Regions from separate parts of the Shewanella sp. Pdp11 genome, predicted to be linked through region 2. Evidence: predicted binding sites of a transcription regulator. Region 2 holds the regulator's gene; each other region holds the start of a gene.

Region 1 (8,386 bases), 2.4 Mb from region 2:
TGGCGCTTGATAATCTTTTAAGTATTTTGCTTGAGCTTGTGTCATTTCGATCCCTTTAACGCTGATCTAAATAAGAAAAAACGCGCCATAAGCGCGTTTTGATATTGGATAAATCGACTCGACTAGCGCCTACTTAGCACTAGTTTTAGCCAGTTTTTGCGCATCAGCCATATCTAAAGTGATATAAGCGGTTTCGTCTAAAAATGCGTCTGGCAATTCGGCGTCGTCTTTAATGTCTTCCATTGATTTAACCGGTGCTAAACCATTAGCGACTCGACGCTCGTTTGTTCTATCGAGGACTTTCTTCTCATCGGCTTCACGGGAGGCAATACGCTCACTTTCAACCAGAGAAACTGTCTTCTCTTTGTGATGTTTTTTAAAGTCGGCAATATCTTGATTGATATAGGCAAACTCTACACTGCTTTTGATGCGGTTAAGATGTTTAGCTTCAAGGCTAGTCACTAACTCAGGTGTCACATCGTTGAGCGTGCCATATTGCGCCATTGGCACTTTATCCCAAGGCAAGGCATTTTTCTCTTCAGCTTCGCCGTACTCACCTGGCTCTAACGCACTTGGGTAAGCAATGTTGGGTGTCACACCTTTAAGCTGAGTGCTGCCGCCATTGATCCGATAGAACTTTTGAATCGTGTATTGCACATGACCAATTGGCTTTTCATACATGTCGTAGATGCGACCTAAGCTCTTATGCTGCTGCACTGTGCCTTTCCCAAAACTCGACTCACCGACAATCAGTGCACGGTCATAATCTTGCAATGCGGCAGCAAAAATTTCAGAGGCAGACGCACTGTAACGGTCAACCATCACAGTTAAAGGACCGGCATAACTGGTTTTGCCATCGTTATCACGGTGCGCAGACACACGGCCATCGGCATCACGAATTTGCACCACAGGGCCCATATCGATAAAGAGTCCTGTCAGCAACACGGCTTCCGTTAATGCACCACCACCGTTACCTCTAAGGTCGATAACTATGCCTTCAACTTTGGCTTCGTTTAACTTAACTAGCTCTTTTTCAACGTCCTGTGACAAATTCATGTAGAAGCCAGGAATTTGGATCACACCGACTTTGCGATTTGCGTACTCGCCATCTTTAGGTTCAATCACCTTAGAGGTTGCTGCTCTGTCTTCAAGACGAATTTTATCGCGTACTAAGGTAACGTCGAATGGCTTAGCATTCGAACCGCCTTTCTTCGGTAAAATTTGCAGTACGACTTTACTGCCCTTAGGCCCTTTGATCAGATCAACCACGTCGTCTAAACGCCAGCCGATGACATCAACAATTTCACCGCCTTCTTGACCGACACCGACAATCTTGTCTTCAGGCGACAGTTTTTCGCTGCCAGCCGCAGGGCCGCCAGCAATTAAGCTTTTAATAACAGTGTAATCGTCTTCAAGTTGCAGTTGAGCACCAATCCCTTCAAGACTTAAATTCATTTCCATTTGGAAACGTTCAGCATTGCGTGGTGACAGGTAACTCGTATGCGGCTCAATGCTGCGTGAGAAGGCATTCATCACACCTTGGAACACGTCTTCACTGTTGGTTTGAGTCAAACGTTTGATGGCGTTGTTGTAACGCTTTTGCAGGATCTCAACAATCTCAGGCCATTTTTTACCTGTGAGCTTCAGATTTAACGCATCGTATTTAACACGTTGACGCCATAACTCATTGATCTCGGCTTGATCTTTTGGCCATGCCGCATCGTCACGGTCATACTCATAGGCATCGCCGGGGGCGGAGAAGTCCATCTCTTTATCCAATAGGGATAAAGCATAGACAAAGCCTTCATAACGGCGCTTTTGGACGATATCAAACATTTTATAGGCAGGCTCAAGTTCACCAGAACTGAGCATGTCATCGAATTGGGTAGCATAAGGTTTAAAACTATCGACATCCGCTTGGGTTAACACATTGCGGCGATAGTCCAACTGCTGCAGATAACGGTCAAATATTTGCGCAGAAAAGGCATCATCGAGATTAAATCTATGATAGTGCGAACGAGTGTATAAGTCCGTTATCCTTTTACTCGCAACCTTATGTTGCGCTTCCTGCTTGAGAGTGGGTAACTCGCTGATTTGAATCGTGGGTGGTACGGCCCAAGCCGAGAATCCGACAAAAACAGTGGCGATCGAGGTAGCCAAAGTGAGTTTTCGCATCAACAAGTTACTCCGTTTTAAAAAATGATTACAGCAGGATATGTTCTGCTCTAACTTTAATCGTTAGGCCACTATCAAGCTGAACATGAATATCTTCCTTGTTAATATCAGTAATTACACCGGCTACGGGTGTCATACCTAACTTAACATTGACGCGTTGTTTTTTCGTTAAATCAGTCAATTGTGCTTGAACATAATTTACGACTGGCGCTGCAGCTTTAGGTGCAGGCTTAGCTGGACGCTCAGTTTTAGCACGTTGAGGAACAGCCACTTTTTTAGGGGCTTTCTTCGCCGCAGGCTTAGGTGCGAGTGCTGCACGTTTCGCTTTCGCTTTATCCTGACTTTCTTTCAACATGGCTTGAGCATGGTCAATGTGCTCTTGCTCTAACTCGCCGCAAGGTTCGCCATCCAGATTAACGCGTTGTGCGCCCGCTTTAACGCACTTTAAATAGCGCCAGCTGCTGGTGTAACGTCTTAAGGCAACTCTGAGCTGAGTTTTACTGACTTTAGAATCATCAGCCAACCTTTCAGCCAAATCTTGAAACAATCCGATTTTTAATGGCTTAGTTTCACCTTCAGCAATAAAGCACAAAGGAAATGTTTCATACAAATACGCCAAAATTGCATTGGTGTCGGTCAACTTTTCTGTTGATTCCATCATTACTTCCACAGTCAAAAAGGGACATCGATTCGAGGTGATATATATCAGCTTCTTACGTGTCGTTTATCTTCGTTAAACTCAATATTGAGTCAACGTACAAATTAGCATCCTAGCCGCGTTTACTAAAGTTAAAAAATATACCTTAACAAATTTTTACAGCTCAAAACACTAAGCTTATTCATTGCATGCCAATCAAACCAGCTTAATGCGTGCAGGCGCATATTATAAGGCGCACGCCACCGATTGCGACTATGAATTATGCGTTATTGTACGCAAATTAATCAAATAGGCAGTTTTCAAAACTTTTAACCAGTAATTCCAGCCCCTTTTGGTCTTCTTCATCGAAACGATCGAAGATTGGGCTGTCAATATCGAGCACGGCAACCACGTTACCTTGGGCACGAACTGGCACAACGATTTCAGAATTACTGGCAGAATCACAGGCAATATGGCCATCAAATTGATGAACATCGGCCACTCGCTGGGTTTGATTGGTGAATGCCGCCGTACCACACACGCCTTTTCCTAACGGAATGCGTGTACAAGCCACTTTACCTTGAAACGGGCCTAGTACCAGTTGTTCGCCACGCATAACGTAGAATCCCACCCAGTTCAGCTCAGTCAAATTATCATTGAGTAAGGCTGAAAAATTCGCCATTGCCGCAACAAGGTCGTCTTCCCCTTCCAACAAGGCCAAGGCTTGACGGTTAAGTGACTCATAAAATTTCGATTTCATTACATTTCCTAACAATTTTATTCTGCTACTTCGGTCTTTTTAGCCGCTTTTTTCGCAGCAGGTGAATTCGTTGGCGTACTATTAACCTGAACGACACCTTTAAGCAAGTTCGTCAGCTCATCTTTATTGTTAGCAAAATAGAATGCAAGCTTTTCGGCCACGCTTTCATCTATACCTAAATCAGCTTTTTGAATGAAGGGGATAAGGTTATCGGCGATATCGAGCATCTTATCGTAGGCATCAGCCTCCTTCTTAGATGTGAATGTCATCTTTTCAACCCCTTCTCTGACCACGACAAACTGTGTTATTACTGCCATGACTGCCCTCGCACTGTTTTTATATACAGTAACTAGAGTGACATAGATTGAACTTGTGATGCAAGTGTTCTGATTAATCTGATATTATTAGCGTACTTTCGTTGCCAAGATTATAAAGCGCCAGACTGTGCAGAACGACTGATTAGCACTACACTTTGCACCGAACTCGCTGTTATTACTCCTATTTAGGCTAATATAATATTTTTATATGCATGAAAACGCAGCAGAAAATTCAGTAATCCTTTGCCGTTCCTGCGATTTAGCAGTCCGCAAACGTGCCTTGCCAAGCGGCGTTAGAGCCCTCTGTCCCCGTTGTGGCACAGCACTCTATGACACTCCCTACTGTTCTGTAAATGGCATGCTAGCCCTATGTATTTCGGCATTAGTGTTTTATTTTCCTGCCAATTTTTTACCCGTACTCGAAATTCACTTTTTCGGCAGCATTCGCACCACCACGGTTTTTCAGGGCGCGTTTGCGGTATTTGACCAAGGTTATTGGGTTGTAGGTTTAGCCGTGCTTGCCGCCGCTGTGATTGGCCCAGGCTTATTACTGTTATCGATACTGACGCAGATTTGGATTGTGAAATGGGGACTGAGTCGTCTTTTTTGGCGTAACTCATTAAAGCAATTATTGAAGTTTCATGGCGTATTGTCGCAGCTCACTATGCTAGAAATTTATGTGATCAGCTTTTTGGTTTCATCGTTCCAGCTTTCTGATTTTTCGGATATTTATTTTGGTATGGGCACATTTTGCTTCACTATGTTGTTTCTCGTGACCTTGTTTCTACAAAGAGAATACGACTTAGAGCACATGTGGACGTTATTGGAAGGTCATCGCTGATATGAAGCAACAAGGTAAAGATATCGGCCTGTGTCTGTGTAAGGTCTGCCGCCAGCTCAATAGTAGCGACCTCACCCACTGCCAACGCTGTGAAGCTGAGTTGCAGGTCAGGGACTATTCTAGCCTGCAAAAAAGTTGGGCTTTGTTGATTACCGCTGCCATCTTGCTGGTGCCTGCCAACATTTACCCTATCACTATGCTGACCAATCAAGGGCAAGTGCGGCACGACACCATTTTTTCGGGCATTTTGCATCTAGTGCATTCAGATATGTTGCCCATTGCCGTGATAGTTTTTACTGCCAGTATTTTAGTGCCATGGATTAAAATCATCGGTTTATCCATTTATCTGTGTGCGATCAGCTTTGATATTCCGATTTCAAAAAAGAAATTGATGGTGGGTTTTCACATCATCGAATGGATTGGTCGTTGGTCTATGCTCGATTTATTTGTCATCTCAATCACAGTGGCATTAGTGAATATGGGACAACTACTCGATGCTAAACCCGCACCTGCCGCGACTGCATTTGCCTTGGTTATTCTGTTAACTCAGTTAGCCGCAAAAGTGTTAGACACTCGTTTACTCTGGGATCGATTGGAACCTCAAGATGACACAAATTGAATCGCCGAAAGTTGTAAAGAAAAAACTCTTTTCGCCCATTTGGCTACTGCCTATTGTCGCGTTGGCATTGGGGGCGTGGCTGGGCATTAAGAGCATTAAAGAATCGGGCGTTGAAATTCAAATTCACTTTCCGAGCGCCACTGGGATTGACGTAGGTAAAACCTTAGTCAAATACCAAGGCTTGACTGTCGGTAAAGTAAAAGACATTGGCATAGATGAAGATCTCAAGGGCGTAAACGTTAAGGTCATGATGGACTACCGCGCTAAGCCTTTCTTAAATAAAGAGACCCTCTTCTGGCTTGTCACCCCTAAGGCCAGCATCACAGGTGTTGAAGGCTTAGATGCACTGTTTTCGGGTAACTACATTGCGATTCAACCGGGTAAAGGTAATCCGTCAACATTTTTTGAAGCAGAACGCCAACCACCGCCGATGCAAATCGGCTCAGAAGGTGTGATGGTCGAATTGACCTCAGACAAACTCGGTTCGCTCGATGTTGGCTCGCCGATATTTTTCCGCCAAATTCCGGTTGGAAGCGTGGTCAGCTATCGTCTAGATGGTAATCAAAGAGTCATCATCAGCGCCTTTATTCAAGAGCAATACGCGCGATTAGTGAAGAAAAACTCTCACTTTTGGAATGTCTCCGGTGTTAAAATTGATGCTTCGCTGACTGGGGTTAAAGTCAGCTCTGAGAGTTTGGCATCCATTCTGGCTGGCGGCGTGAGTTTCAGCTCTGACGATAACGCGGATATTGCCAAAAACGGCGACGTTTTTTCGCTTTATGATTCAGAAACTACAGCCCTTGGCGGCATAGAAATAAGTCTGACCATGGCTGATGCTAACGGTGTAGACAAAGGCACTCGCATTGTTTATCGCGGCATCAATATCGGCAGTATTTTAAGTAAGCAACTCACCGCCAATGGCGTAATAGCCGTGGCTAAGTTTGAACCTCAATACGGTGCACTGTTAACTAACGACGGCGTGTTTTGGCTTGAAGGTGCCGATATTTCCCTCTCAGGCATTAAAAATCCAGAGCGTTTACTGACGGGTAGCGTGATCAACTTCCTGCCGGGCATTAATACTAAAACGGCGGTACCAAGCAGTTTTGCCTTGCAATCAAAGGCGCCTGACTTACTGCAATCAAAGAAGCGTTTCTTGACCTTAACCTCAGCCGAAAACATGGGCATTTCAGCGGGCGCCGAAGTTCGCTTTAAGCAAATCCCCATTGGCTCTGTGCTTGCGGTTAAGTTAACCAAAGATTTATCGGCGGTAGAATATCAACTCGAGCTACAACCTGAGTTTGCAGGCCTTATTCGCAGTGACAGCTATTTTGTGCCTGAGTCAGCATTAACGGTAAACGCATCGTTAGATGGTGTCTCAGTCAAAGCAAGGGATTTTACAACGCTAACTCAAGGTGCAGTTAGCTTGATCCAAGGTCATAGCGACACACCTTTAGCTGCTAACAGCGCTCTAACCCTCTTTAGCTCTGTGGATACCGCGACAACTTTTTATGATCGTCAGCAGCAAGTGCATTTAACGTTAATCAGTCAAGATGGCGCCGATGTCAGCCAAGGCTCACCGATTTACTATAAAAAAATGCAAATTGGCACAGTTGACTCAGTGAACTGGCAAAGCAAAACCGAAGACTTTGCTATCAAGCTCGCTATCGACAAACAGTTCCAGCCCTTGCTGAAAAAGCCTCATGTGTTCTGGCGTAACAGCGCTGTCGATATCAGCGCCAGTCTTGCCGGTATTGATGTTACGGTCGCGCCGCTTCAAGGAGCATTAAAGGGCAGCATTAGTTTGGGATTGCTTGATAGCAGTGATAAAGCCAGCAATGCCGCTAACTTAAAACTCTATGAAAGCAAGCAACTGGCATTAACTCAGGCGCAGGCAATTCGCCTCACCTTACCCGCTTCAAGCAAGCTTACCGCCAAAGCAGCGATCCGCTATCAAGGTCATCAAGTAGGTGAAGTGTCGCAGGTGAAACTCAATGCTGATCTCAATACACTCACTGCAACTGCCTATCTCTACGGCGAATACGCCGAGCATTTCAGCCGCAGCGACTGTGAATATCATTTAGTGGATGCGCAAATTTCTCTGGCGGGAATTAAAGCGCCTGATACCTTGTTAACTGGCCCTTATATCGGTGTACTGCCGGGTATAAGCAGTCAAACAGCGACCCAGTTTGTCGCCAACCTCGCTGCCAGCAGCTATGCCAATGTTGCCGAAGATGCGCTTAAATTCACCTTAGAAGATAACAACTTAGGCTCGATGAAAGTCGGCACACCTATCTTCTTCCGAGGGATTAAAGTCGGTCAAATCGACGGTTATAGCCTATCGACACAGGGTAATAGTGTATTGATGCAGGCCCATATCGAGCCGCAGTACAGTCACTTAGTGAATCAGAGCAGTCAGTTCTGGGATGCTTCAGGGATTAAAGTCGATGTTGGCCTCTTTTCAGGTGCGCAAATCGAAGCGGGCTCGCTGGAAACCTTACTCGCTGGCGGCATCAATGTCGCGACTAAGGACACGACTCAAGAAGGTAATCGTTTAGCAGCAGGAACAGTATTAAGATTGCAGCATAAAGCTGAAAACGAATGGCAGGAATGGGCACCCGCCCAGTAATCCTTTTCAGCAAAATACTTACACCAACTCCCTAATATTAAAGCTCTTACAAATCAATCAGGCGCATAATGCGCCTGATTGATTTTTAGCTTCTCGCAATGTTATTGGCACATTCCTGGGCACTTAAAACCCTTACCATACTGTTAACCATAGAACCAATAGCAAACGGCGATCGCGGCGCTGATCCCCGCGAAATCTGCGGTTAACCCACAGGCTAAGGCGTGGCGGCCATGGCGAATACCCACAGAACCAAAATACACGGCGAGAACATAAAAAGTAGTTTCAGTGCTGCCCTGAAAAATCGCCGCTAATCGGCCCGCAAAAGAATCTACTCCGTGGTGATCCATTGTCTCAAGCATCATAGCTCTGGCGCCTGAGCCACTAAAAGGTTTCATCAGCGCGGTCGGCATA
Region 2 (8,386 bases):
ATCGCAATCGGCTACGGCAAAATAAAGCAGCCAATGGGGAGAGATATCGCCCCATTCGGGCATTATGGTCATCATACCGCCGATGGATTGCCCATCAACTTGCCACTCAGAGTATTCGATGTCTGGCATATCGCTGGGCGTGTTAGTCCAAGGGAATATTTTGCAGTAAAAGGCTTCTTCAGCGCATGGTTCTTTACAAGCCAGTTCAACCCAGCAAAGGGTATTGAGTTCACCCTGACGGCGAGCACCGATATGGTTCTTCGCTTGCCACAGTGCAAAACGTGCGCCTTGCGGATCGCTCACCTGCGCCATCACCCCCACATCTCCCACAATATGCGGCCCCATGTGCACTTGGCCGCCCGCAGCTTGAATCGCTGCAATGCTGGCATCCATATCATCCACGGCAAAGTAGACACGCCAATGACTGGGGATCTGCGACTCAGACTCAGGAATTTGGTACATGGCGCCTAAATCATCACCTGCTAAATTAAATAGCGAAAAATGACCTTCTGGGATAGGCATTTCAACTGAGTCCCAACCAAATAACGCTTGATAAAATGCCTTAGCAGCTTGCCAATCGTGGCTTGCGAGTTCAACCCAACATGCATGTCCTTGTGCGTACTGAGTAATTTTCATCATTGGCTCCTTCATTTTTACAATCATTCGAGTTAAGCCTGAGTTCGGGCTTCTGTCCAGTGTCGGGATAAAAAAGATCTTCAGAATTAAAACTCAATGGCCAAATACAAAAAAGCCCTCACGCAGAGGGCTTAAATCATCGAAACAAATTAGGAATACTGAGGCAATAAATTTGCCATCGCGAGCAGATGACAAGCACCCGTGACTATGCCGAATAACACCACAAGAATAATTAACGGTGTACCGCCTATCACTCTAAAACCTGTGCTCTCGGGGAATAACTGCCGTGATTTATAGGCCATCAGCGCTGGGACGATTACCGCCCATACAGTCGCCGCTAATGCCGCAAAACCAATCGCCACTAAGAAGCCGTCGGGGAACAGTAATCCTAAAATCGTTGGCGGCACAAAGGTCACTAACGCGGTTTTCATCCGGCCCGAGCGTGAATCGTCAAAACCAAACAAGTCGGCGAGATAATCGAACAAACCTAAGGTCACCCCTAAGAAAGATGAGGCCACGGCCAAGTTAGCAAACAGGGTCAACATGCTGTCTAACCAGCGACTCGCCATCACCTCAGACAAAGCGCCCACCAAGACACCCATATTGCCGCCTTGGGCAATAATATCGATAAACTGGCTGCGGGGAATATTGCCCATAGTCGCCACTAACCAACAGGCATAAATCACCAGCGCGATAAAGGTGCCGACGAAAATCGCCTTGATAATGGTGGCGGAATCTTTGCCGTAATACTTCACTAAGCTGGGAACGTTACCATGGTAGCCAAAGCTGGCAAGACCAAAGGGCAGCGCCGCCCACAGATATGGTGAAAAGCTGTTATTACCATCGGGTTCGAGCAACTTAGTCACATCGATTTCGATCAGTAAGTTACCGATAGCGAGGAAAAAGGTAATGATCATACCGCCGAGCATAATCGTGGTAATACGATCCACGGCTTTAGTACTGATCAACACTATGCTCGCCAACACTATGGCGAACACTAGCCCTGCAACACTTTGCGGTAACTCAATTCCCATGCCCTGCAAGCTGTGGTTTACAATCGAACCACCGCCGCTGATATAGGCATAGGTCAAAATATATAGCACGAACGCGATAGAAACGCCGTTCACTATCCGCCAAAACTGTCCGAGGGTTTGCTTAGTTAAGGTATCGAAGCTGGCACCGGGTTCGAAATGCAAATTGGTTTCGAGTAAGAGCAAGCCCGACATCAACATGCAAAACCAAATACCCAATAACATCAAAATCGAATAGCCAAACCACATACCTGCACCGACCACGGGCAGAGAAAACATCCCAGCACCTACGGTCGTGCCAGCAATAATCATGGCACCACCAAGCAAGGACTTACCTGCGGGCTTATGCTTAGCCGCATTCATATGATTTGCCATTAAACTGTGTGCTCCGCGGTGACACTCGCCACTATCGTTTGTCTCACTGACGGACGTAATAAGCTATTGGCTTGATCTCGGATGCGATTGATATTGGACTTATCTTGGTTATCTGCCAGATAGCCCAATTCTTTGAGCTTAACACTCAAGGTGCCGTAGAGTTTTTTATCGTAGAACTCAGGCGCAGTAATGCCATGCAAAGCGCCTAAACGCTGGGCAAGTAGATGGCTCTCAGACTCAAGTTCTGAGCGCTCCATCTTAGGTCTGTTTGCTAACAGATTGAAAATAATCGCATAGCGTTGCAAGGTCTCGCTCACTGAACTGGCTAACAATAATAGTTGGCTAGTGTGCTCTGGCACGACAGCTAAGGTATCAGTCTCGACCACTAACCCTTGTTCAATGAAGAAATCCAGCACTTGGTTGACATAGGCAGGTACATCTTTAATGCCCATAAAGAGTTCTGCTTTCAGTAGCGGATAAAAATCGGCAACGATTGACACCACTTGCTGACGCGGGATCTGCTCATTATGCGTTAAACAACTCGCAATTAATGACGGCACGATAAATAAGTGGATGATATTGTTACGATAGTAAGTCATGGACACAGCCTGACTCGCTTCGATAGACACGATTTCTCCTAAAGGATCGGCACTAACAACAAACTTGTTCAGATCTAAACCTTGCTGCACTAGATGCTTGCCATCACCTTCGGCAACCGAAGTGTAAGCAGTGTAAGGCACTTTTTTGAGTAGGGTCAGATACAAATCAAGCTGACGCTCCAACAGACTGCGCTCTAAGGCATTTTGATCTGTCGCCAGCAACACTAAGCTCGTCAAGGTCACTGAACTCGCTGCCGCCGCATCATTGATACGTGTCATCACTCGATTCGCTAGCACGTTTACCGCTGGCGTTAACCAACTCGGTTTTTGCTCAGGATCATCGGCTACCTCATTACGCCAGTTTGGCGCACGCTCATTTAAGAAGTTTTGCAGGGTAATGGGCTCGCCAAAGTTCACATAACCTTGGCCGAAATTACCCAGTTTGCGGATCGCGCCAAACACTTGCCACACAGATTCTTTTTTCTTTTTCTTACCGCTTAATTCTTTATGGTAAGTCGCTACCTCCATCACATGGTCGTAGCCTAAATATACAGGCACTAGCGTGACTGGACGCTCGATACCGCGCAGCACGCTGTTCATCGTCATAGCGATCATGCCAGTTTTGGGCGCCAATAGACGCCCCGTACGTGAGCGGCCGCCTTCGGAGAAATATTCCACCGAATAACCTTTAGCAAACAGTTGATCTAAATACTCACGGAATACTGCGGTATACAGCTTGTTGCCATTAAAACTACGGCGGATAAAGAAGGCACCACCGCGACGGAACATAGGTCCAGCAGGCCAGAAGTTGAGGTTAATACCAGCGGCAATGTGCGGCGGAACCATACCTTGATAGTACAAAATATACGATAACAGCAGGTAATCCATGTGACTGCGATGGCAAGGCACATAAACAATCTCGTGACCATCGTGGTGTAACTGGCGAACTTGCTCGGCACCTTTGATATTGATCCCGCTGTAAAGCTTGTTCCATAACCAAGTTAAGAAACGCTCGGCAATACGAACTAAACTATCTGAGTAATCGGCAGCGATTTCATCGAGATACTCAATGGCTGTCTCGCGCGCTTGGGTCTCTGAAATCTTCTTACTGACGGCTTCTTCTTGAATCGCTTTACGCAACGATTCAGATTTGAGCAACGAATGAAACAGTGCTTGGCGATTTGGCAGCACAGGCCCTGTCATCACCTTGCGTTGACGACGGAAATGCACCCGCGCGACCCGCGCTAACTTATGGGCGATACCCATGTCTGTGCCATGCTCGTCGGCCATATAACGCAGGGATACCGCATTCGAAAACTGCACGAAGTTATGTCGACCTAAGAACAGAATCATCAGACACTTACGCAGCCAAGTCGGGTTTTCCCGCTCAAACACAGCCGCCTTCATAGTGTCGTCTTCTTTCCCTGGTGTGCGGCCCCAATACAGGCTCACGGGCACCAGTTGAATATCCAATTCAGGGCGCTCCTTATGCACGGCTAACAAACGCATAAAGCATTCGAGGAAAGGCTCGTTACCGGCACGCTCGCCAAACAGCGGCTTACGCCCCTGGAGGCAGACAACCCGAGGCGCAATCACACCATTCGCCACTAAAGGCTCATAGGGGCTCGGTAGTCCTAACTTTGCCGTTATTTCACTCAGGGCAGCGATGTCACTCAGCGATTCCGTTTTCATCACATAAGCAAGGGGTCTGGAGGCATCCAGATTCAGATCGGCAAAGGGATCCTGAGGCACAACAATAGTGTGCACTAAGTGTTTTTGGATCCAGCGTAATGATTTCAACCAAAGAGAGTCGTGTTTAGGCATTATTCTTATGCAATTAAGTACGTTTACTAGCCCGATAGAATACCAGACTATGGGTAATATTCGCTAATTCTCTCCAACATAGCTAAAAAGTGGTTAATACTTGCGCTGCAAATAATACTGTATATACTAACAGTAACTGTATAGAAAAACAGGAAACACCATGAGACCTTTGACGCCACGCCAAGCTGAAATTTTAGAGCTAATTAAACGAAATATTGCCGATACTGGCATGCCACCCACACGGGCAGAAATCGCGACCCGTTTAGGTTTTAAGAGCGCCAATGCGGCTGAAGAGCATCTTAAAGCGTTGGCGAAAAAGGGCTGCATTGAGATCATGCCGGGCACTTCGCGGGGCATTCGCCTACCTGCGGAAGTCGAAGATTTAACTGAAACAGGTTTACCGCTCATCGGCCAAGTGGCCGCGGGTGAACCTATCCTCGCCCAAGAACATGTTGAACAGTACTACCAAGTCGACCCGAGCATGTTCCATCCCGCCGCCGATTTCTTACTGCGGGTTAAAGGCGACAGCATGAAGAATATCGGCATTCTCGAAGGAGATTTGCTGGCTGTTCATAAAGTACAACAAGCTAGAAATGGTCAAGTGGTTGTCGCTAGAGTCGACGACGATGTCACTGTTAAACGTTTCGAAAAAAAAGGCAATGTGGTCTATCTACACGCCGAAAATGAAGACTATTCCCCGATAAAAGTGGATTTAGGCTATCAAAGTTTAACAATTGAAGGACTCGCCGTCGGTGTGATCCGTAATGGAGATTGGCTATGAACAAACTACTTGGCAATGCACCCCGCCATCCGGGCTTGTGGCTCGATGAAGTCCGTGATGCCGACTATGACTGGCACCACGCACCTATCGCCTGCATGCCAACTAAGACTCAAGGCCGCCAAGAGTTAATCCATTTGAGTGCGCAACTCGCCCAGTTAAGCCAACAGGGTCGTTGGTTAGTACTCATCAACCCACCGAGCATTGGCTACAAACAAATGCTCGCCAATGCAGGCGTGCGTATGGACAGAGTCTTGCTGGTGCACGCTAAAGATGAAGTCGAAACCCTGTGGGCGATGGAAAAAGCCTTAACAAGTGGTACGTCCAGTGCAGTTATTACTTGGACCCAATCACTGGATGCACGCGATAATCGTCGCCTGCAAATCGTGGCTAAAAGTGCCCGCGCCATGGGCATAGTGCTTGAAGACGTAAACAGTCACTTACATGGCGACGTACGCATTGAGCAAGGCAATCTCTTCGGCCAACAATCTTTTTTTAGCGCTGTACATTAAATATTCATTTATTTTTTTACCTTGAAAGCCGCCTCGCCTATGAATGTGAGGCTTTTTTTTGGCAATTTTTCAGACAATTAGATAAATAAGTGATCTTGATCAATATTTAAACAGCAAGTATGGTTGATTTAGTCGGCGATGATATATCGCCGCCCGTGGCAAATAACTCGAGCCGTAATCGAGTTCAAAATGCCACTAAAAATAGAGAAAAGATTTATTTCAGTCGTATGTGCCAGCGTGGCTAATACCAGCAGTAACAATACTTAATTAAAAGTAACAGCCGCCAACGCACGTTGAAGTCAAAAACGCTTTTTTGGAAACTGAAGAGTTTGCATAGAGTTGAGACTTACTGTGTTGCTCTTCTTTGTAGTTGCTATTCGCAATTGGCAGAGGAGAAGTCTTGTGAAGCAATTGTTGTATTGTTTACTCGTGGTGTTATTCGCACCACCGTTGGCCGCCGCGGACATGCGGTTCAACATGACCCCTGGCGTAACCGAGATCAGTGGCAAGGTTTATCACTTGCACATGACCATCTTGTATATCTGCTGCGCCATTGGCCTTGTGGTCTTTGGCGTGATGATTTACGCCATGATCAATCACAGAAAATCCAAAGGCGCTGTCGCGTCGCACTTTCACGAAAGCACTAAAGTTGAAATCGCTTGGACGATTCTGCCATTTATCATTTTGATCTTAATGGCGATTCCAGCGACAAAAACCTTAATTGCGATGGAAGATCCCAGCAATGCCGATCTCACCGTTAAAGTCACAGGTTCCCAATGGAAATGGCACTACAGCTATTTCGATCAAGACATTGATTTTTACAGCATACTCGCAACCCCAAGAACACAAATCGACGGTACCGAAACCAAGGGTGAACACTACCTTTTGGAGGTCGATAAGCCGCTCGTGCTGCCGATAAACCGCAAAATTCGCTTCCTGATGACCTCAGAAGATGTGATCCATTCATGGTGGGTTCCCGCTTTTGCGGTGAAGAAAGATGCCAACCCAGGATTTATCAATGAGGCCTGGACTCGCATAGACAAACCCGGCATTTACCGTGGTCAGTGCGCCGAGCTTTGCGGTAAAGACCATGGTTTTATGCCCATTGTAGTGCAAGCCCTACCCGAAGCCGAGTTTGAAGCTTGGGTAGCGGAGCAAAAACAAGCTGCAGGCGCGGCGGCAGAAGCTGCTCAAGCTGCATTGTCACAGACCCTTAGCAAAGAGGAGCTAATGATCCAAGGTGAGCAAGTTTACCTCGGTCACTGCGCAGCCTGCCACCAGCCTAATGGCGAGGGGTTACAAGGCGTATTCCCACACCTCAAAGGCAGTCCGATAGCAACGGGACCGCTCAGCGGCCACCTTGAAATCGTGATTAACGGTAAAGCGGGTACCGCCATGCAAGCCTTTGGTAAGCAATTGACGGCACAAGAAATGGCCGCCGTTATTACCTATGAGCGTAATGCATGGGGCAATAATACTGGCGATGCTGTGCAGGCCAAAGATGTTAACGAGCATATGAACGGCAGCGCTGGCACACCAGCATCTACTGCAGCGCCAGCCAATACGACCCCAACTCCCGCGCCTGAACCTGAGCCAGTTGCAGTTGTCGATCCCGCCAGCCTCCCCACACTCACCCACGACGCCTTGATGGCCGAAGGTGAAACTGTTTACGCCACCACTTGTGCGGCCTGCCATCAGTTAACGGGAGCTGGCATACCACCAGCCTTCCCCGCCCTCGCTGGCAGTGCTATCGCCACAGGACCCGTTGCTAATCATCTAGATATTGTGATGCACGGCAAAACGGGCACGGCTATGCAGGCATTTGGCAAACAACTCAGCCCACAGCAACTCGCGGCCGTCATTACCTATGAGCGCAATGCTTGGGGCAACAATACCGGCGATACAGTGCAACCCGCTGATATCGCCAGCCATGGACAGTAGGGGATTATGATGAGCACAACGACTCAAGATCAAACCGCAGCCCATGATGACCATCATCATGGTGCGCCAAAGGGCATCATGCGCTGGGTGCTAACCACCAACCATAAAGACATTGGTACTCTGTATTTATGGTTCAGCTTCATTATGTTTTTAACCGGTGGCGCTATGGCCATGGTGATCCGCGCTGAACTGTTTCAGCCCGGATTACAATTGGTCGAGCCCAATTTTTTCAACCAAATGACCACAGTCCATGGGCTGATTATGGTGTTCGGCGCCGTGATGCCAGCCTTTACTGGGCTCGCCAACTGGCTGATCCCTATGATGATTGGGGCGCCCGATATGGCGCTGCCACGGATGAATAACTGGAGTTTTTGGATCTTACCCTTCGCCTTTACCATTTTGCTCAGCTCACTGTTTATGGAAGGCGGCGGGCCTAACTTTGGTTGGACCTTCTACGCGCCACTATCAACCACTTATAGCCCCGATAGCACGGCACTCTTCGTGTTCTCTATTCATATCATGGGGATAAGTTCAATTATGGGCGCAATCAACGTGATTGTGACCATAGTGAACTTACGTGCGCCCGGCATGACATGGATGAAGTTACCGCTATTTGTATGGACTTGGCTTATCACAGCATTCCTGCTGATCGCTGTGATGCCCGTCCTCGCGGGCGCTGTAACTATGGTG
Region 3 (8,386 bases), 1.2 Mb from region 2:
GGCAACCAATGGCCGACCCGTTGCGAACAAATGGTATAACCACTCCACGCCAACATGCCGGCGGCAATCATCACATCACCTTGGTTAAAACTAAAGTTGAGTAATTGCTGCACACTGCCGTTAGTGATCACTAGCAATACGCCCGCCAAACCGCCCACTAAGCTGAACACTTGTTGTCTGCTGAGCCATTCACGCTGTAATAGCGCATTGACGATTGAAGTCACCAGCGGGCTAAGCGCCATAATCAAGGCACCATTGGCGGCAGAGGTATGCTGCAGGCCATTAAATAACGCCAGATTTAAGCCACCCACACCAATCACACCCACTAACGCTATGACAATATATTGCGCCAAACTCAACTTGGGCCAAGCCTGACGAGTAAAAGCGATATATAACGCCAGAGTCACAGCCGCAATGGTAAAACGCCAGAATACGAGAGATTCCCCTGACATCTCCTCTAGCACTCGCTTAGCAATCGGAAACACACTGCCCCAGCTAAAAACGCAAATCAGTAGACAAACAATTGTCATGTAAGGTGTATGGGATTTCATATCGGACTCTAGGGAGGTAATTGGGATTGAGCTTAGTTTATAAGTTTCATATATTATTAAAACCAACAAGATTGAGAGCTTAAATTCCAAATATGAAACTTAATTATTCCTTAGACGATATGCGCTTATTTTGGGTAGTGGCACAGCAAGGGAGTTTTAAGCTCGCGGCGCAGCACTTAGGCATTCCACCTTCAACCTTAAGCCGTCGAATCAATCTGTTAGAACAATCCTTAGGTCTGCGTTTACTGCACAGAGACGCCCATAGAGTCAACCTTACCGCCACAGGTCAGCGGTATCTCGAACGCTGCGGCCCGCTGTTTATCGAGTTAAACCAGGTATCCGGTGAGTTGCATGCGGATAAACATCAAGCGGTTGGCAAATTGCGGATCTCGGCGCCCATCAATACAACCTATCGCTGGCTGGGTGAATCACTCAACGCCTTCCAACGGCATTATCCCAATATTGATATCGATTTAAGTCTGTCGAACATGAATATTGATGTCAGTGAAAACGCCATCGATATCGCCTTTCGAGTGGGTGAACCTAAAGATCCCGATTGGATTGCAAGGCCGCTCACCACGATTAGCTTTGTACTTTGCGCCAGCACATCGGCAACCCAGTGGCATACACTGCAATCCATAGAAGAACTGGATCTGCATCCGGTTATCATCGCTAAGCCCACAAAAACGTGGCGTTTACAGCACAAAAGCACTGGGCAAAATGTCGAGTTTGAGCCAAGAGGTAACATCAAATTAGCCGTCGATGATATGGCGATCGCCAGTCAGGCTGTAGTGGCGGGGCTCGGTATTGGACTCATACCCATCAGCATGGCGAGTGAACAGATACAAAGCGGCAAGCTCGTTCAAATACTGCCAGAATGGCAAGGTATTCCGCGCACAGCCTACTTGATGTATCGCGATCGGGACAACCTGCCCTTACGGGTCAGACTGTTAATTGATTTTATGTTGGCAAATCCACCCGAGGCTTATTGAGCCATTCAGGCGTGAGTCTGCGGCGTATCGACTCAGTAAACAGCTAGAGCGCTAAATCAAGCTGAGTCTGGGCATTTGGGATTTCGGGCACTGCGAGGATAGAATCGGCGAGGCCGACCGAAATACCTAATAAGCGAATGCCGCGCCCCTCTTGCCTTGCCATCGCCTGTGCGAGTAGATCATAAAACATTACAATCGAGACTTCATCGCTGCGATGCTCGATAGTGGTTTGCTTGAAATCGTTGAACTTGAGCTTGACCACTTGCTTGTGAATTTTGCGCTCTTTAGCGCTGCGGCTCAAACGTAGGGCTAATTCTTGGATCAATCCCGGCATCACCTGTTGGCACTGCTCTAGGCTATAAATATCCTTCGCCAACGTGGTTTCAACACCCACTGATTTACGCTCCCTGTCGGCAGAAATGCCCCGTTCATCTATGCCTTGGGCACGTTCAATCAAGACACCACCGAACTTACCGAATCGCGCCAATAACTCAGCTTTAGAATAGGCTTGCACATCGCCACAGGTATTGAGCCCAAGCGAGGAGAGCTTTTCGGCGGTGACTTTGCCGACACCGGGAATTTTACGTAGCGATAAGGTTTTAACAAAATCAGGCAGTGTTTCTGGAGTAATCACATATTGGCCGTTTGGCTTATTCAGATCCGAGGCAACCTTAGCTAAAAACTTCACTGGTGCTATGCCAGCCGAAGCAGTTAACCCAGTTTCGGCTAAGATATCGCGGCGAATAGCCTGCGCGATCAAGGTTGCCGAGCCCTTATATTGTTGGCACTCACTCACGTCTAAATAGGCTTCATCTAAAGAAAGCGGCTCAATCAATGGGGTATAGCGGGAGAAAATTTCACGAATTTGCAGCGACACCTCTTTATAAACCTGCATCCGCCCAGGAACCAAAATGAGATTGGGACACAACTTAAAAGCATAGGCGGTCGCCATCGCTGAACGTACACCAAATTTACGCGCCTCGTAACTGCAAGTGCTGATAACACCACGGCGGTCGCTGCTGCCGCCCACGGCTAAAGGCTTGCCACGGTATTCGGGAAAGTCGCGCATTTCCACTGCCGCAAAATAGCAGTCCATATCGATGTGAATAATTTTTCGCACGTTGAATTCCTCCAACGCCAAAATACTGTATATAAAAACAGTAATCAAGTGCTACTCGTCGATTTGAATGGAATAAGGCGAAAGCAAAAAATAAAAGGAGCCTAAACTCCTTTTGTGTGTTCACTATGAGTAATGCCGTGATTGAGCTGATGGCCAGTGAGCGAATAGTTCCCCGACCGACTCAGGCTTAAATCTTAAATTGACCGATATTGCGAGTGAGCGCTCGGGTCATATCCTCAAACCCTTGCAAGCTTTGCGACAAGTCCTGACTTGACAGCAAAGACTGATCCGACAATCCCCGCACATTATCGACATTGAGCGCCACTTCCTCGGCCGCCACAGCTTGCTGATCGATTGCTACGGTTATTTCAACCGTTTGCTGCTGAATTGACATAATCGCCGTGGCAATATCATTCAGTGCCGCTTCGACTTGGGTCGTTAAGTCTTGCCCCGCTTTCGCTTGTTCGACGCCCGATTCCATCACTTGCTCAGCCTGCAATGCACTTTGTTGCAAGGTTTGAATAATAGCTTGAATGTTGGCGGTAGAATCTTGGGTACGGGATGCCAGCGTGCGCACTTCGTCGGCCACGACAGCAAAACCGCGACCTTGCTCACCCGCACGCGCCGCTTCAATCGCCGCATTCAATGCCAATAGATTGGTTTGCTCGGCAATATTACGGATCACACTCAAGACTTCACCGATTTGCTCTGAACTATTGCGTAAGTGTTTAATCACTTTCGCCGCGGCAATCACTTGCTCTGACAGCGCCTTCATCCCTTCGGTCGCACGGGAAACAATCTGTGTACCGTCGTGGGCTTGAGTTTGCGCCTTCTGGGCAAAATCATTGGCACGCTGGGCACTGACAGCCATTTCTTGGCTGGTTTGCGCCATTTGCGTTGCGGCGGTGGCAACCGAATCTATCTGCTGCTTTTGCGATGAGACCGACGACACGGCTAAATCACAGATTTGCCGGGCATCAATAACGCCCGAGCCCACCTCTTGGGTTAAACTGCGCGTATCCAACAGCATGTGCTGCACTTTCTCAGCAAAGCGATTAAAAGCATCGCCAAGTTTGCCTAACTCGTCTTCTCGATCCATCAGGATACGTTTTGATAAATCACTGTCACCTTCGGCAATATCTTCCATCGCATCCAATAACTTAGCGAGTTGACGTCTAAAGGGTAGCAACATCAACCATACCGTCACGCCCATGAGCAGCATGATACCAATGGCGACCATACTGGCATTCCAGAACGCAGCGGTCACTGGCGCTTCAATCACTTCGTGGGGCAACATAAAGGCTAAGTGCCACTTTTGTTTGGGATAATCACCGCCCACGGTCACAAAGCTCACCCGCTGGGGCACGCCATTGAACGTAACGTTAGCAAACCCTTGCGCTTCCCTTTGCATCTGTTGTCTTAATGCCGAAAACCCTGAGGTCTGCTTAAACTGAGTGTCCACTTGATTTGCCAAAGAACCCGGCGGGAAACGTTCTGAAAAACCAGGGAAATACACCAACTTGCCTTCGTCTGTCATCAAGAAAGCTTGGCCAAAGTCACGGTATTTGATCGGTGCCAGCAGGGATTTACCAATAGTATCAATCAAGATATCCATGCCGCCGATCCCAATCAGCTCACCATTGGCAGCATAAACAGGGGTTTTAACCGTGGCAGAAATTGAACCATCGTTCGCATCGACCGCAGGATCGCCAACAAACAAGCCACGCTGGTCAATCGCCTCCTGCCACCAAGGTCGTTTGTTGGTGTAGTAATCTGGGTCGCCATCGAAGCGGCCATTAAGGTCAAAGTACTCGAAGGTATTGGCCGAGCCAAAAAACACCGACTTAACATCGCTATCGCGATCGGAGAAAGACTTAAAGTAACCAATAATGTCTTGATACTGGCGATCAGCCGCGAGATGACTGCCACGGGCGTGATACTGAGTAAACCATTTGACTAAACCCGGCTCGGCAAATACTGAATGGATCGCTTGGCCCTTAGCAATAAAGTAGCCGCTGATCTCATTGGCTTTTAAGGCAACTAACGCCGAAATATCCGCATCGACTTGCTTTCGCGTGTTATCACTTTCTTTTGTCACCAACAAAGCGGCGACTAAGGTAAGCAGTACAGCAAGCGCTCCAACGATAGTCACCACTAACTGCAAACTTAGAGAACGTTTCATATATCCCATCAATCTTCCCGTCTGGCTGGCCAACAAGTTAACAATATGGCTCGCAAAAATAGTTTTACACGGTAACAATTTTTACCTGTTAACAACAGATGAAATCGCCATAAAAAACGTAAATAAGTATTTGTAAAGAAAGGACATTGGCTTTATAACAGGATTCGCTAAATTTAAGATATTTTGCAGAGGATGAGTTTGTAGAGGCCGAGTTTTACAGTCAGATAGACTATATACAGATTGGATTACTAGGAAGCGGTAGAAATAGGATCAGCGAGACACTCCCGCTGATCTAGATTTAGTGATTACATCTTAGTTTGTAGGTAGTTTTGTAGCCCAACACGGTCAATCAGCCCGAGTTGTTTTTCGAGCCAATACATATGGTCCGACTCAGTATCATCGAGTAACACTTCGAGGATCTCGCGGGTTTGGTAATCTTGCTTCTGCTCACACAGGGCAATCACTTGGCGCAAATCATCTGCGACCTTGTACTCGTAGGCGAGATCATTACGCAGCATCTCTTCCACATCTTTACCTATGTTCAACGCCTCACGGGCGGCAACATTAGGCGTCCCTTCGAGGAATAAAATACGCTGTACTAATTTGGCCGCATGGGCTTTTTCATCATCAGACTCATGGGCGATGCGCTCATAGAGTTCATTCAAGCCCCAATCTTCGTACATATGGGCATGGACAAAATATTGATCCATTGCCGAGAGTTCTCCCGTTAGGAGTCGATTTAACGCATCGATGACGTCTTTATCGCCTTTCATATCTTGCTCCTATTGGTCGCTAATTTGCGATTGTAGATAATTTTGAATCCCGGTTAGCGTAATGAGCTCTTGCTGCGACTCAAGCCAATCTAAGTGTTCTTCCTCGTCTTCAAGGATGTCTTCCAGCAGATCGCGGCTCACATAGTCTTGCTCGGCTTCACACAGGTTAATGGCATCACGCAGCAATGTCAGTTGCTCTTGCACCATGGCCAGATCGCAGTCGAGCATTTCTTGGCTATGTTCACCAATGCGAAGTTTCTCGAGTTGCTGCAAATTTGGGAGACCCTCCAAAAACAACACGCGCTCGATGAGCTTATCGGCGTGCTTCATATCTTGGATAGATTTTTTGTATTCGACGTGATTTAGCTTCTCAAGGCCCCAATGTTTAAACATGCGGGCATGGAGGAAATATTGATTGATGGCGGTCAACTCACAGGTAAGCACCCGATTCAGTTGCCCAACCACTTTAGGATGACCTTTCATAAGTTACTATCCTTGGTAAGCGTGAAAAAGATTGATCTAAATCAAGCTTCTAGCCTAGTACAATTTACCCATCAACTCAAATTATCTTTATATTTCACAAACTTAATGATGAAAAGCATTCTCATTCCTGCTTAGATTAACGCGCTATCTCCCTCATATCCCAAGGATAAATTTAATTGGATGGTATAGCTTGATAAGTTTCATGCAAAAAAATAGCCTCCAGATAGGAGGCTATTGTCGAAACTGGCGATTGAGAGAATATTAAATAATACGGTCTTTGGTTAACTTCTCACGGCGCGCTTCTTCAGCGGCCATACGACGTTTACGTTTGTCACAAGGGTCATCACAATCACACGCTTTCTCAATCCCTAGAACACCTAAACCGCCACAGCTTCCCTCGACGGCTTTGCGCTTGATGAGATAACCTATCGACATCAGCAAAAAAAACAGTAATAAAACTACAAATGCCGCGATAAAAGTGCTCATGTTAACTCCAACTACTTAAGGAAAGGCTTGAAGGCGTCACTGTAATAGACTTTAAATCCTTCGCCTTGCTTTTCAATTAGCATTATCGCCAAGTGTTCCTTCTTGGCAAGCTCCAATGATGCTTCTGTACCTAAAACCATCATAGCCGTCGCAAAACCATCGGCAGTCATGCAATTCTGATGCAATACGGTCACAGATGCTAGCTTATGATTGATTGGCAAACCGGTACGTGGATCAATTATATGGGTAAAACGTTGGCCGTCTTCCTCATAATAATTACGATAATCGCCCGAGGTCGCCATCGCCATAGTCCCTGGTGAGATAACCTGCTGTACGGCTTCTGAGCCATCATCGGTCGGTTGCTCTATGGCAACGCGCCAAGAGCTACCATCGCCTTTAGCACCTTTAATGCTCAGCTCACCGCCAATTTCAACTAAATACCCAGTCGCGTGGTATTTATCGAGAATAGAAGCGACTTTATCAACCCCAAACCCTTTGGCGATTGATGACAGGTCTACGTACAAATGCGCGTTATGCTTACTTAAACGATGACCTTCTATCGAAAGCTCACTAATACCGGTTTTGGCTTTCGCCGCATCGATATCGGCCTGAGTCGGAACTTTCGTTGGGCGCTTATCAGGACCAAATCCCCACAGGTTAACTAAAGGACCTAAGGTAATATCAAGTGCTTTATCCGTCACTTGATATAAGCGTATTCCCTCTTGCACCACTTTGATGGTATCCGCTGAAACTTCAACGCTTTGCTCCAATGGCAATTGGTTGAAACGGGATAATTCTGAATTTGGGCGATAGGTCGACATCTGGTCATTGACTAGCTCAAGGGCTAAATCAATTTCCGCTTGAAGTAATTGCGCCGTCGGCATCTGCTCATTCGGCACGACTTTAATGTGATAAGTCGTCCCCATAGTGCTGCCCGCTAATGAAATGACCTCGTTCTGCTTTGAGCAGGCTGAAACAAAAAAGGCCAGCCCTACGAGGACTAGCCAGTTAAATGAATGCTTTAATACTGAGGTATTGATCTTTAAGGTCTGAAACATAGTGACCTACTACTCTTATTTGGGCCCTTAAATGCAAAAGTTGCAGATGAAAGGTTAACCTCAACATCTGCAACTTTTCTATCTAGGACTAATGAACATTAGCCGCCGAAGTCATCCAACAGGATGTTTTCGTCTTCGACACCAAGATTTTTCAACATACCAATTACGGCAGCGTTCATCATTGGAGGTCCACACATGTAGAACTCACAATCTTCTGGTGCATCATGGTTTTTCAGATAGTTTTCATACAATACGTTATGAATAAAACCTGTGTAACCATCCCAGTTATCCTCTGGTTGAGGATCTGAAAGGGCCACATGCCATACGAAGTTGTCATTCTCAGCCGCAAGGCCGTCGAAATCTTCTACGTAGAACATTTCACGTTTAGAACGTGCACCGTACCAGAAGCTCATCTTACGTTTAGAGTGAAGACGCTTCAGTTGGTCGAAGATGTGCGAACGCATTGGCGCCATACCCGCACCACCGCCGATAAACACCATTTCTGCATCGGTATCTTTCGCGAAGAATTCACCGAATGGGCCAGAAATTGTCACTTTATCGCCAGCTTTTAAGCTCCAAATGTAAGATGACATCTTACCGCAAGGCAGAGTCAGGTTACGTGGTGGAGGCGTAGCAATACGCACGTTCAGCATAATAATACCGAACTCTTCTGGGTAGTTAGCCATTGAGTATGCACGAATCGTTTCTTCATCAACCTTAGATTCAAGATTGAAGAAACCG
Region 4 (8,386 bases), 1.7 Mb from region 2:
TTTTTTGTTCAAATTTTTTCGCCCAATTTAGGTGTTTGTTCAATTCTTCATAGATCTCGTGACTATTTTGCATCACGTTATTGGCGATCCAATCGAAACCGCTGGCTTGGTGAGACTGATTCTGACGCTCGGCAAAACGGGCGCGGCTACTGGCACGCTGTTGAGTTTTAGACTTAATGTCGATAGAGGTCGTCAGTAAGGCCCGTTTGACGGCGGTGAATCTGTCTTGGATCCGCTCACAGCTGAGGGCAATCGTCTGGGGGGCGAGTTTGAGCTTAATTTGTTTTTCGAGCTGTATAATGCTGCTACGAATTTGTTCAATACAAGGGCCAAGTTGGGCGCCGTGTTGGACAAACAGTGAATGATTAAAGCGCTCGGTTTCTTGCAGGAGTTTACGCTGCGGCGGCGCGAGTCGATTATCGTGCTGCAGTACTTCTTGCTCTAGGGCTTTGAGCTGATTTTTCAGCATCACCAGTAATTGTTGGGTGTTCACAACCATGCGCTCCATGCCAAATTCGCTGCAATCATTAGCACGATCAAAATAAACAGTGGACGAATAAAGGGCATGCCAAATTTAATCGCGCAGCGGGCGCCGATAAATGAGCCTAACATCATGCATAATCCCATCCACAAACCTATTTGCCACTCTACCTGTCCAAGCCAGCCAAAGATAGTCAATGCGGTCAAGTTGCTGGTAAAGGTCATTGCACGGGCAAGGCCGCAACTGTGTAGTAGAGGCAGCTTGTATAAAGAGCCTGATGTGACAGTCCAAAATGCGCCTATGCCTGGGCCGGCAAAACCATCATAAGTGCCTAAAGCGAGTCCCTGTAGCCATTGTTGCTTGGCAGGTGGTTTGCTGCTTGGGGCTTGGCAGTTAACGTCCGATATCGCATTGGGGCTGACTAAACTGTAAATGGCAATGCCAATGATCAGCAAGGGCAGGACTTTTTCGAGCCATTGGGTATCGACTAAATAGACTAAAAAACTGCCCAAGACTGCGCCTATAAAGGTGGCAATAAAAGCCATGTACCAAAACGAGGGTTTAAAGAGGTGCTGGCGATAATAGGTCCACGCCGCCATTGAAGAGCCAAAACTGGCGGCTAATTTATTGGTGCCTAGTACTGTGTGCGGTGCAATGCCTAAGGTTAACAGTGCGGGGATCGACAAAAGGCCACCGCCGCCTACGACGGCATCGATGAATCCAGCGATAAGACCTATAACTGCCAACAGGGCCCAATGACTGGGCTCGAGTAACAATTCCAAATTTTAATCCTACTCTATGACACGTCTAAAGGGCGGTAAGGCGTCCAACAAGGACTTGCCATAGCGTTTAGTGACTAACCGCCTATCTAAAATGGTGACTCGGCCATAATCTTGTTCTTTACGCAGTAATCTACCACAACTCTGAATAAGCTTACGTGAAGCATCTGGGATAGTCAGTTGCAAGAAGGGATTGCCGCCTTTGACTTTGACATATTCCGCATGGGCTTGTTCAACGGGTGAGGTTGGCACCGCAAAGGGCAGTTTAGTGACGATCAAGTTCGTCAGATAATCGCCGGGTAAGTCGAGGCCTTCGGAGAAACTACCGGTGCCGAATAATATGCTCGGTTCACCTTTATCGCACTTAGCTTTATGATTTTCGAGCAACTGCTGCCGTGGCGCATTGCCTTGAATAAGTAGCTCAGTGGTGAGTTTACCCTCAAGTAATTCAACTACTTTTTCCATCTGCCAGTAGGAGGCGAATAACACTAAGGTGGCCATTTCTCCTTCAATCAGAGTAATGATTTGCTCGGCAAGTTCTGCCGTATAGGCATCATCCGTCGGCTCAGTGCGCATTTTGGGTAAATAAAGTGTCGCGTTATTGGGATAATCGAAGGGCGATTGTAAGGCTAAATAACGGCTGCCATCGTTGAGTGACAAACCGACTTGATGCACAAAATGGTCGAAGTTATTGAGCGCGCGCAGTGTGGCGCTGCATAAGACTACCCCCGCAGCTTTTTGCCACAGCATAGATTCCAGCATAAAGCCGACTTCGATAGGCGAGGCGCTAAACAGATAATCTACTTGTTTACCTGTAATGAGCTCCACCCAGCGCGCCATAGGCGCACCTTTATGTTTATCTTCCTTGGCCATCATCCTCCACAATTTTTGTAGATTCTCGAGCCTTTGCAGCATAAATCCGGTTTCGGCTAACAGTGCTTCGGATTGATGTTTAGGAATATCGCCATCTTTAATCGCTTCTGCTAGCAGTGACAGCATTTTATTAAACTGCTTGAGGGCAAGATTAGACGTTACAGCAAGGTTTTCAGCCAGAATGAGTAATGAGTCCGGCAGTTTGCCGTGTTCAAAACGCAGACGGTTCTCAGGATTAGCAAAGTGTTTAGTTTGGGTGTCGCAGTAGTGGGCCACTTGATTGAGCTGACTGATAAGATCGCCTAAGTGATCCTGCATCGCCTGCGCAGGAGCAATAATGTTGTTGCTCTTTATTTGGTTTTGCAACTTAGCGCAGGTTTTACCAATTTTTTCGAGCCAGTCGCAGGCGCCCCTCAGCGTGGCCTGAGCACTGGAGAAATCCCGCGCCACAATCGGTAAGTGATGAGCCTCATCAATAACATAAAACACGTCTTCGGGATCGGGCAAAATCACGCCGCCACCGAGCTCTAAGTCGGCGAATAACAAGCTGTGGTTGGCAATGAGTACATCCCAGGTATCGACATCTTCACGGGCTTTATGGAACGGGCAATTTCTGTGGCTGGCGACTTGACGATGACAGCTGTGTTTGTCGCAGGCGATTTGTTGCCACAGGTGATCGGGCAGCGGTACGGCTAAGGTATCGATTTCGCCATTCCAGCGACCTTCGTTATAGTCTTTTAACAGGCCATGCATCATAGCTACTTGGCTGTTGTCAGGCTTAGTTTGCCACATGGCCATTTGTGTACTGTTGTCGTCACCGATGAGCATTGCCAGTTTCGATAGACACACATAGCGTTGTCGACCTTTGACTAAGCCAAAACGGAAATTTAAACCGGATTGCTCAAGGAAGAAGGGCAAGTCTTTATGCAGTAATTGTTCTTGTAGGGCGACGGTCGCGGTGGCGATACAGACTTTTTTCTTGCTCGCTAATGCCAGTGGAATGGTACCGAGAATATAAGACAATGATTTACCGATACCTGTCCCTGCTTCAACCACGATAATGCGTCTATCTTTGTCATAGTCGCCAGCGAGGGTCTTAGAGATTTCCGCCACCATATAGTTTTGTTCGCGGCGCGGCCTAAAATTAGGCAAGGCGGTAGCTATATCCTTATAGATGGCGCGGATCTGGGTTTTTACATTGTCAGGTAACATGCGTCACTACTTTATCGAATTAATGCTGTACATAATAACAGTGATTGCATAGCCTAAGAAACTTTTCTGCCATTTGGCGGCATTTAAATTGAGGAACCATCTAAATTGACAAGCTATGCGATTTGGGAACCCATGCGATGAAGCCAGAGGCTGCCGCGGCCGTTAGTGTACAAGGTCGAGTCTTAACACGCCATGCGATTCATCGTCATGGGAGTTTAGTGTTGCAGTATTATCTGGCGACCGCCCAAGGTCCTGTGCTGGTGGAAGTGCAAGGGACTGAACACATTTGTTTTTGTCATCAAACGGATGTGGCGGCTTTACAGTTACAAACGCCGGGTCAAGCATTGCGGTTTGTGCCGTTAGCGCTCAAAAGCTTTAAAGGCGGCGCCGTCAGTGGAGTTTATGCAAAATCCAGCAACAGCTTACGTACCTTACAGCGCATCGCAAAAGATGCCGATATCCCTTTATTTGAAGCGGATATTCGCCCTGAACAGCGTTATTTAATCGAGCGGTTTGTGGCGCTGGATGTGGCATTTTTAGGGCATTTCTCTGCGCCGACTAGCGACAGTCTTGAGGCTAACTCGCTGCCCGTGTTTATCGCCGAGCGGGCTAAGAGTATTGCCCCTTTAACGGCGGTGAATTTACGCTGTATCTCACTGGATTTTGAATGCAGCTTTGAGGGCTTACTCTATTCGGTGGCGCTATATGGTCAAGACAGTGGCCGAGACGAGGGGCAAGGCAGCCTCAAGCAGACTTATGAAAAAGTGATTATGGTGGGCGAAGCTGAATCAAACGCCCCCGAGTATATTGAATGGGTGGTCGATGAAGCTGCACTTATTCATCGATTAATCGCGTGGTTCCATGAGTTTGATCCTGATTTTATTATCGGTTGGTCAGTGGTGAGCTTCGATCTCGCGCTATTGTCACGCCGTGCATTATTACACCGTATTCCACTCACCATTGGCCGCGGTGGCGCTAAGCTCGATTGGAAGGTTGATAATAAATTTCGCCCAGAAACCTTAGTCTTACCGGGCCGTGTGGTACTCGATGGTATCGATTGGCTTAAGGCGGCTTTTTATCACTTTGAGCGTTTCTCGCTTGAATTTGTGTCGCGGCAATTATTAGGTGAAGGCAAGGCCATTCATAACGTCGATAATCGCGTTGAAGAAATTGACCAGCTGTTTAAGACCGATAAACAAGCCTTAGCGCATTATAATCTTACCGATAGCCGCCTAGTATGGGATATTTTTACTCACACTCAATTGTGGGATTTTGCCCTCGCGCGTGCCGAACTGACAGGTTTAGAACTTGGGCGAGTAGGGGCTTCGGTGGCGGCGTTTAATCATTTGTATTTACCGCATTTACATCGAGCGGGTTATGTCGCTCCAGCAGAGCCTGCCAGTGATGGCATTGAAAGTCCTGGCGGATATGTGATGGATTCTGTGCCGGGCCTGTATAAACACATCTTAGTGTTCGATTTTAAAAGTCTGTATCCCTCCATTATTCGCACCTTTTTGATCGATCCTAAGGGATTGATTGAAGGCTTGCAGTTGCCTGAGTCTGACTGTGTTGCGGGGTTTCTCGGCGGCCGTTTCAGTCGGCAACAGCCTATTTTACCTAAGCTTATCCAAACCTTATCTGAGCAGCGAGAAAAGGCCAAGCGTGAACATAATGCGCCGTTATCCCAAGCGATAAAAATTATCATGAACTCGCTGTATGGGGTTTTAGGTTCTCAAGGCTGCGTGTTCCATGATGCAAAGTTAGCAAGTTCGATCACTATGCGTGGCCATCAAATCATGAAACAAACCCGCGCATGGATAGAAGAGATGGGCTATCAAGTGATTTATGGCGATACGGATTCGACCTTTGTCTGGCTTGGCAGCGAGCCTGATCTCTCAGACATTAACGCCTTGGGTAACATTCTGGCGCAGGATATCAATGCTAAGTGGCAGTCTAAGATCTGTGCTGATCACCAAGTTGAGAGTTTTCTCGAGTTACAGTTTGAACGGCATTACGAGCAGTTCTTTATGCCAACCTTAAGAGGCTCATTAGAAGGCAGTAAAAAGCGTTATGTTGGCGCGTGGCGCAATGCGAGCGATGAACTTGAGCTTATCTTTAAAGGTATGGAACAAGTGCGCAGTGATTGGAGTCCCTTAGCGCGCAAAGTCCAAGAGTCACTCTATGAGCGAATGTTTAACCAAAGGGATATCAGTGTTTATTTAGCCAGCGTGTTTGAAAAATTGCTTGATGGTCAGTTGGATAATGATTTGGTATTTCGTAAACGCATGCGGCGCAATATCGAAGATTACACGGCTAAATCTTCACCACATGTTAAAGTCGCCCAGCAACTATGTGACATAACAGGTGACAACACTTTTGGCAAGCGTGGAGCGCAAATTGATTACCTGATTACTGTAAATGGACCGGAACCCTTACTGTACAGAACGTCACCAATTGATTACCAATACTACATTGATAAGCAAATTGGCCCTATTGCAGAGCCGGTATTTTCGATAATGAAACTAAACTACATGGATATTGCGTCAAAGCAGTTGCTGTTAATATAGTGTTTTTAATGTTCTTCATGTGTTGCTATAAGTGGCGAATGTAGCGTTTTAACCTGTTTTATAGAGGTTAACTGGTTTGTTTTTGTGATGTTAATCGACATATTCTTTAGGTTTCGCTTTGAGGAGATATTGAAAATTTGCTACCCTTTAAGTGGAAATTGTAAGGAAATATAACAACGGAATGACGTTGGCAAAACATAAACAAAAAAAGGTTAAGCACCAAATGAACAAGACGTTAGTAGCAACTGCGCTTGCAGCCATGTTTTTAGTACCATCAGTCTCAGCTATCGAGATCTATAAAGATAATAAAAATGCCGTAGAAATCGGTGGTTTTATTGATGCACGCGTGATCAACACTCAAGGGGAAACAGAGGTTGTTAACGGCGCATCTCGCATTAATTTTGGTTTTAATCGTGAGTTGACTGACGGTTGGAAAGCCTTTGCTAAATTAGAGTGGGGTGTAAACCCAGTTGGTAATAGCGATATTGTCTATAACAATCGCTTCGAATCTGTTCAAGAAGAGTTCTTCTATAACCGTTTAGGTTACGCTGGTCTGTCCCACGACACTTATGGAACACTGACTATCGGTAAGCAGTGGGGCGCTTGGTACGATGTCGTTTACAACACTAACTACGGTTTTGTGTGGGACGGCAACACTGCAGGTGTTTACACTTATAACAAAGATGACGGCGCGGTAAACGGCGTGGGTCGTGGTGATAAAACGGTCCAGTATCGCAATGCCTTTGGCGATGTTAGCTTCGCAGTTCAAGCGCAGTTAAAAAACAGCAGCTTCTACACCTGTGATACTACGGATGATATCAGCCAAGCTCAGTGTCAAGCGAACTGGGAAAGCGGTGATAAAGCGGCTCAACAAGTTGAGTACAACTACACCTATGGTGGCGCGCTGACTTATAAAGCCACTGATATGTTGACGTTAACTGCGGGTGTTAACCGTGGTGAGTTTGATGTGAGTTTTGGTAATGGTGAGCAAAGAACTGCTATCGATGTTATCTATGGTGCTGGCATCACTTGGGGTAACTTCGATAACGATGGTTTATATGCCGCAGCGAACTTTAACAGACAAGAAAACCATGACACTGATAATATTGGTCGTTTGATCAAAGATGCCTATGGTATTGAAAGTTTAGTTTCTTACAAGTTTGACAATGGCCTGCGTCCATTCATTTCTTACAACGTGCTTGATGCGGGTAAAGACTATGTCATCCAGCCTAACTTCAATGCTGATCCAAACGATGAATTTAAACGTCAGTTTGTTGTGGTCGGATTGCACTTTGTATGGGATCCAAACACAGTTCTGTACATAGAAGCACGTAAAGATTACAGCGATTTCACCAGCGCAGATAAAGACCAAGAAGCCAGAATGGCACTTTCTGAATCTGATGGCGTAGCAATCGGTATCCGTTACACGCTTTAAGTTTCAAGGTTCTTTAAAGTAAGAACCTTTTCAGATATTACCCAAAAAGCCAGTCAGCAATGACTGGCTTTTTTGCATATTTTTTGAGTTGTTTATTATTCACAAGAACGATAAGGATGCGCAAACTACACCTTAGTAGCTAGTGTGTTTGCTATCTCTTCATGGTTCGCAAACTCTTGGCTATTATCCGTAGTATCGTTAACACATGCGCCTTGCTGGGCGATCATACTTTATTAACAGTAGGGAACTTCTTCCTATCTACATGATCTGATCGGGCATGTTATTCTACTGAGCCTAATCCATGTCCTTATTTGAACACTTGAAACTCATCGAAGACCCTCGCTCTCACATCAACCTAGACCATGATTTAGTTGATATTATTTTTCTTGTTTTAGCCGCAATCGCTTCAGGTTGTGATGGCTGGCAAGCTATTGAAGAATTCGGCCAAGAGAACCTATCTTGGCTACGTAAACATCGAGATTTTGACAAAGGGATCCCGACTCGGCATTCCATTGCTCGGATCATTAAAGTTATTGATACCGAAATACTGGTGTTAACGCTCTTTGGTTGGGCAAATAGTTTAAGAGAAACCTCATCCAAGCCATTGATCGCTATTGACGGCAAAACCTTGCGGGGTGCTGTTAATCAACATGGTGCTAAAAATGCGCTACACCTCGTTTCGGCCTTTGATACCGAACAAGGAATTGTGCTGTATCAGCAAGATACACAGACCAAAGGTAACGAAATCGCAACGGTTCAAGCGCTGTTGCACATGTTAGACATTAAAGATGCTGTTGTAACCTTTGATGCACTTCACTGCCAGCGGGAAACGCTTCAACAAATCATCAAAGCAAAAGGCGACTATGTTGTTCAGGTCAAAGGCAACCAACCGCTACTGAGGCAGGCCATTGAGATGCAATTTCAACCTCACTGGGATAACGACGGCGTCGACATATTGAGTATCGAAGAGGATGACAAGGGGCATGGCCGTAAGGAGCATCGCACAACGTTTCAAATTCCAGCAAAGCTGTCACAGGCG

Evidence for each region. Region 2 encodes LexA, which represses DNA repair genes until DNA is damaged. Its sites were predicted from a motif close to TACTGTATNNNNATACAGTA; they were not measured.
Region 1: a site for LexA is predicted at 3,901-3,920, ahead of AYJ58_RS14755 (YebG family protein). Genes of this name have one in related genera too.
Region 3: a site for LexA is predicted at 2,687-2,706, ahead of dinB (DNA polymerase IV). Genes of this name have one in related genera too.
Region 4: a site for LexA is predicted at 3,369-3,388, ahead of dinG (ATP-dependent DNA helicase DinG). Genes of this name have one in related genera too.

The regions. Positions count from the first base shown of each region.
Region 1 covers NZ_CP015194.1:3,334,585-3,342,970, forward strand. The annotation lists gene pepN (aminopeptidase N) at 1-45, opposite strand, end outside; gene prc (carboxy terminal-processing peptidase) at 130-2,175, opposite strand; gene proQ (RNA chaperone ProQ) at 2,204-2,833, opposite strand; gene AYJ58_RS14750 (GAF domain-containing protein) at 3,114-3,572, opposite strand; gene AYJ58_RS14755 (YebG family protein) at 3,590-3,889, opposite strand; gene AYJ58_RS14760 (paraquat-inducible protein A) at 4,098-4,730, shown strand; gene AYJ58_RS14765 (paraquat-inducible protein A) at 4,732-5,349, shown strand; gene AYJ58_RS14770 (PqiB family protein) at 5,336-7,975, shown strand; gene AYJ58_RS14775 (nucleoside recognition domain-containing protein) at 8,119-8,386, opposite strand, start outside.
Region 2 covers NZ_CP015194.1:789,295-797,680, reverse strand. The annotation lists gene AYJ58_RS03655 (VOC family protein) at 1-636, opposite strand, end outside; gene mtr (tryptophan permease) at 786-2,042, opposite strand; gene plsB (glycerol-3-phosphate 1-O-acyltransferase PlsB) at 2,042-4,465, opposite strand; gene lexA (transcriptional repressor LexA) at 4,626-5,246, shown strand; gene AYJ58_RS03635 (cell division inhibitor SulA) at 5,243-5,755, shown strand; gene coxB (cytochrome c oxidase subunit II) at 6,158-7,696, shown strand; gene ctaD (cytochrome c oxidase subunit I) at 7,706-8,386, shown strand, end outside.
Region 3 covers NZ_CP015194.1:4,516,268-4,524,653, forward strand. The annotation lists gene AYJ58_RS19900 (DMT family transporter) at 1-551, opposite strand, end outside; gene AYJ58_RS19905 (LysR family transcriptional regulator) at 644-1,543, shown strand; gene dinB (DNA polymerase IV) at 1,587-2,663, opposite strand; gene AYJ58_RS19915 (methyl-accepting chemotaxis protein) at 2,851-4,854, opposite strand; gene bfr (bacterioferritin) at 5,151-5,618, opposite strand; gene bfr (bacterioferritin) at 5,628-6,101, opposite strand; gene nqrM ((Na+)-NQR maturation NqrM) at 6,363-6,587, opposite strand; gene AYJ58_RS19935 (FAD:protein FMN transferase) at 6,599-7,645, opposite strand; gene nqrF (NADH:ubiquinone reductase (Na(+)-transporting) subunit F) at 7,744-8,386, opposite strand, start outside.
Region 4 covers NZ_CP015194.1:2,493,677-2,502,062, forward strand. The annotation lists gene AYJ58_RS11025 (primosomal replication protein) at 1-499, opposite strand, end outside; gene AYJ58_RS11030 (sulfite exporter TauE/SafE family protein) at 490-1,263, opposite strand; gene dinG (ATP-dependent DNA helicase DinG) at 1,273-3,345, opposite strand; gene AYJ58_RS11040 (DNA polymerase II) at 3,483-5,912, shown strand; gene AYJ58_RS11045 (porin) at 6,136-7,347, shown strand; gene AYJ58_RS11050 (ISAs1 family transposase) at 7,649-8,386, shown strand, end outside.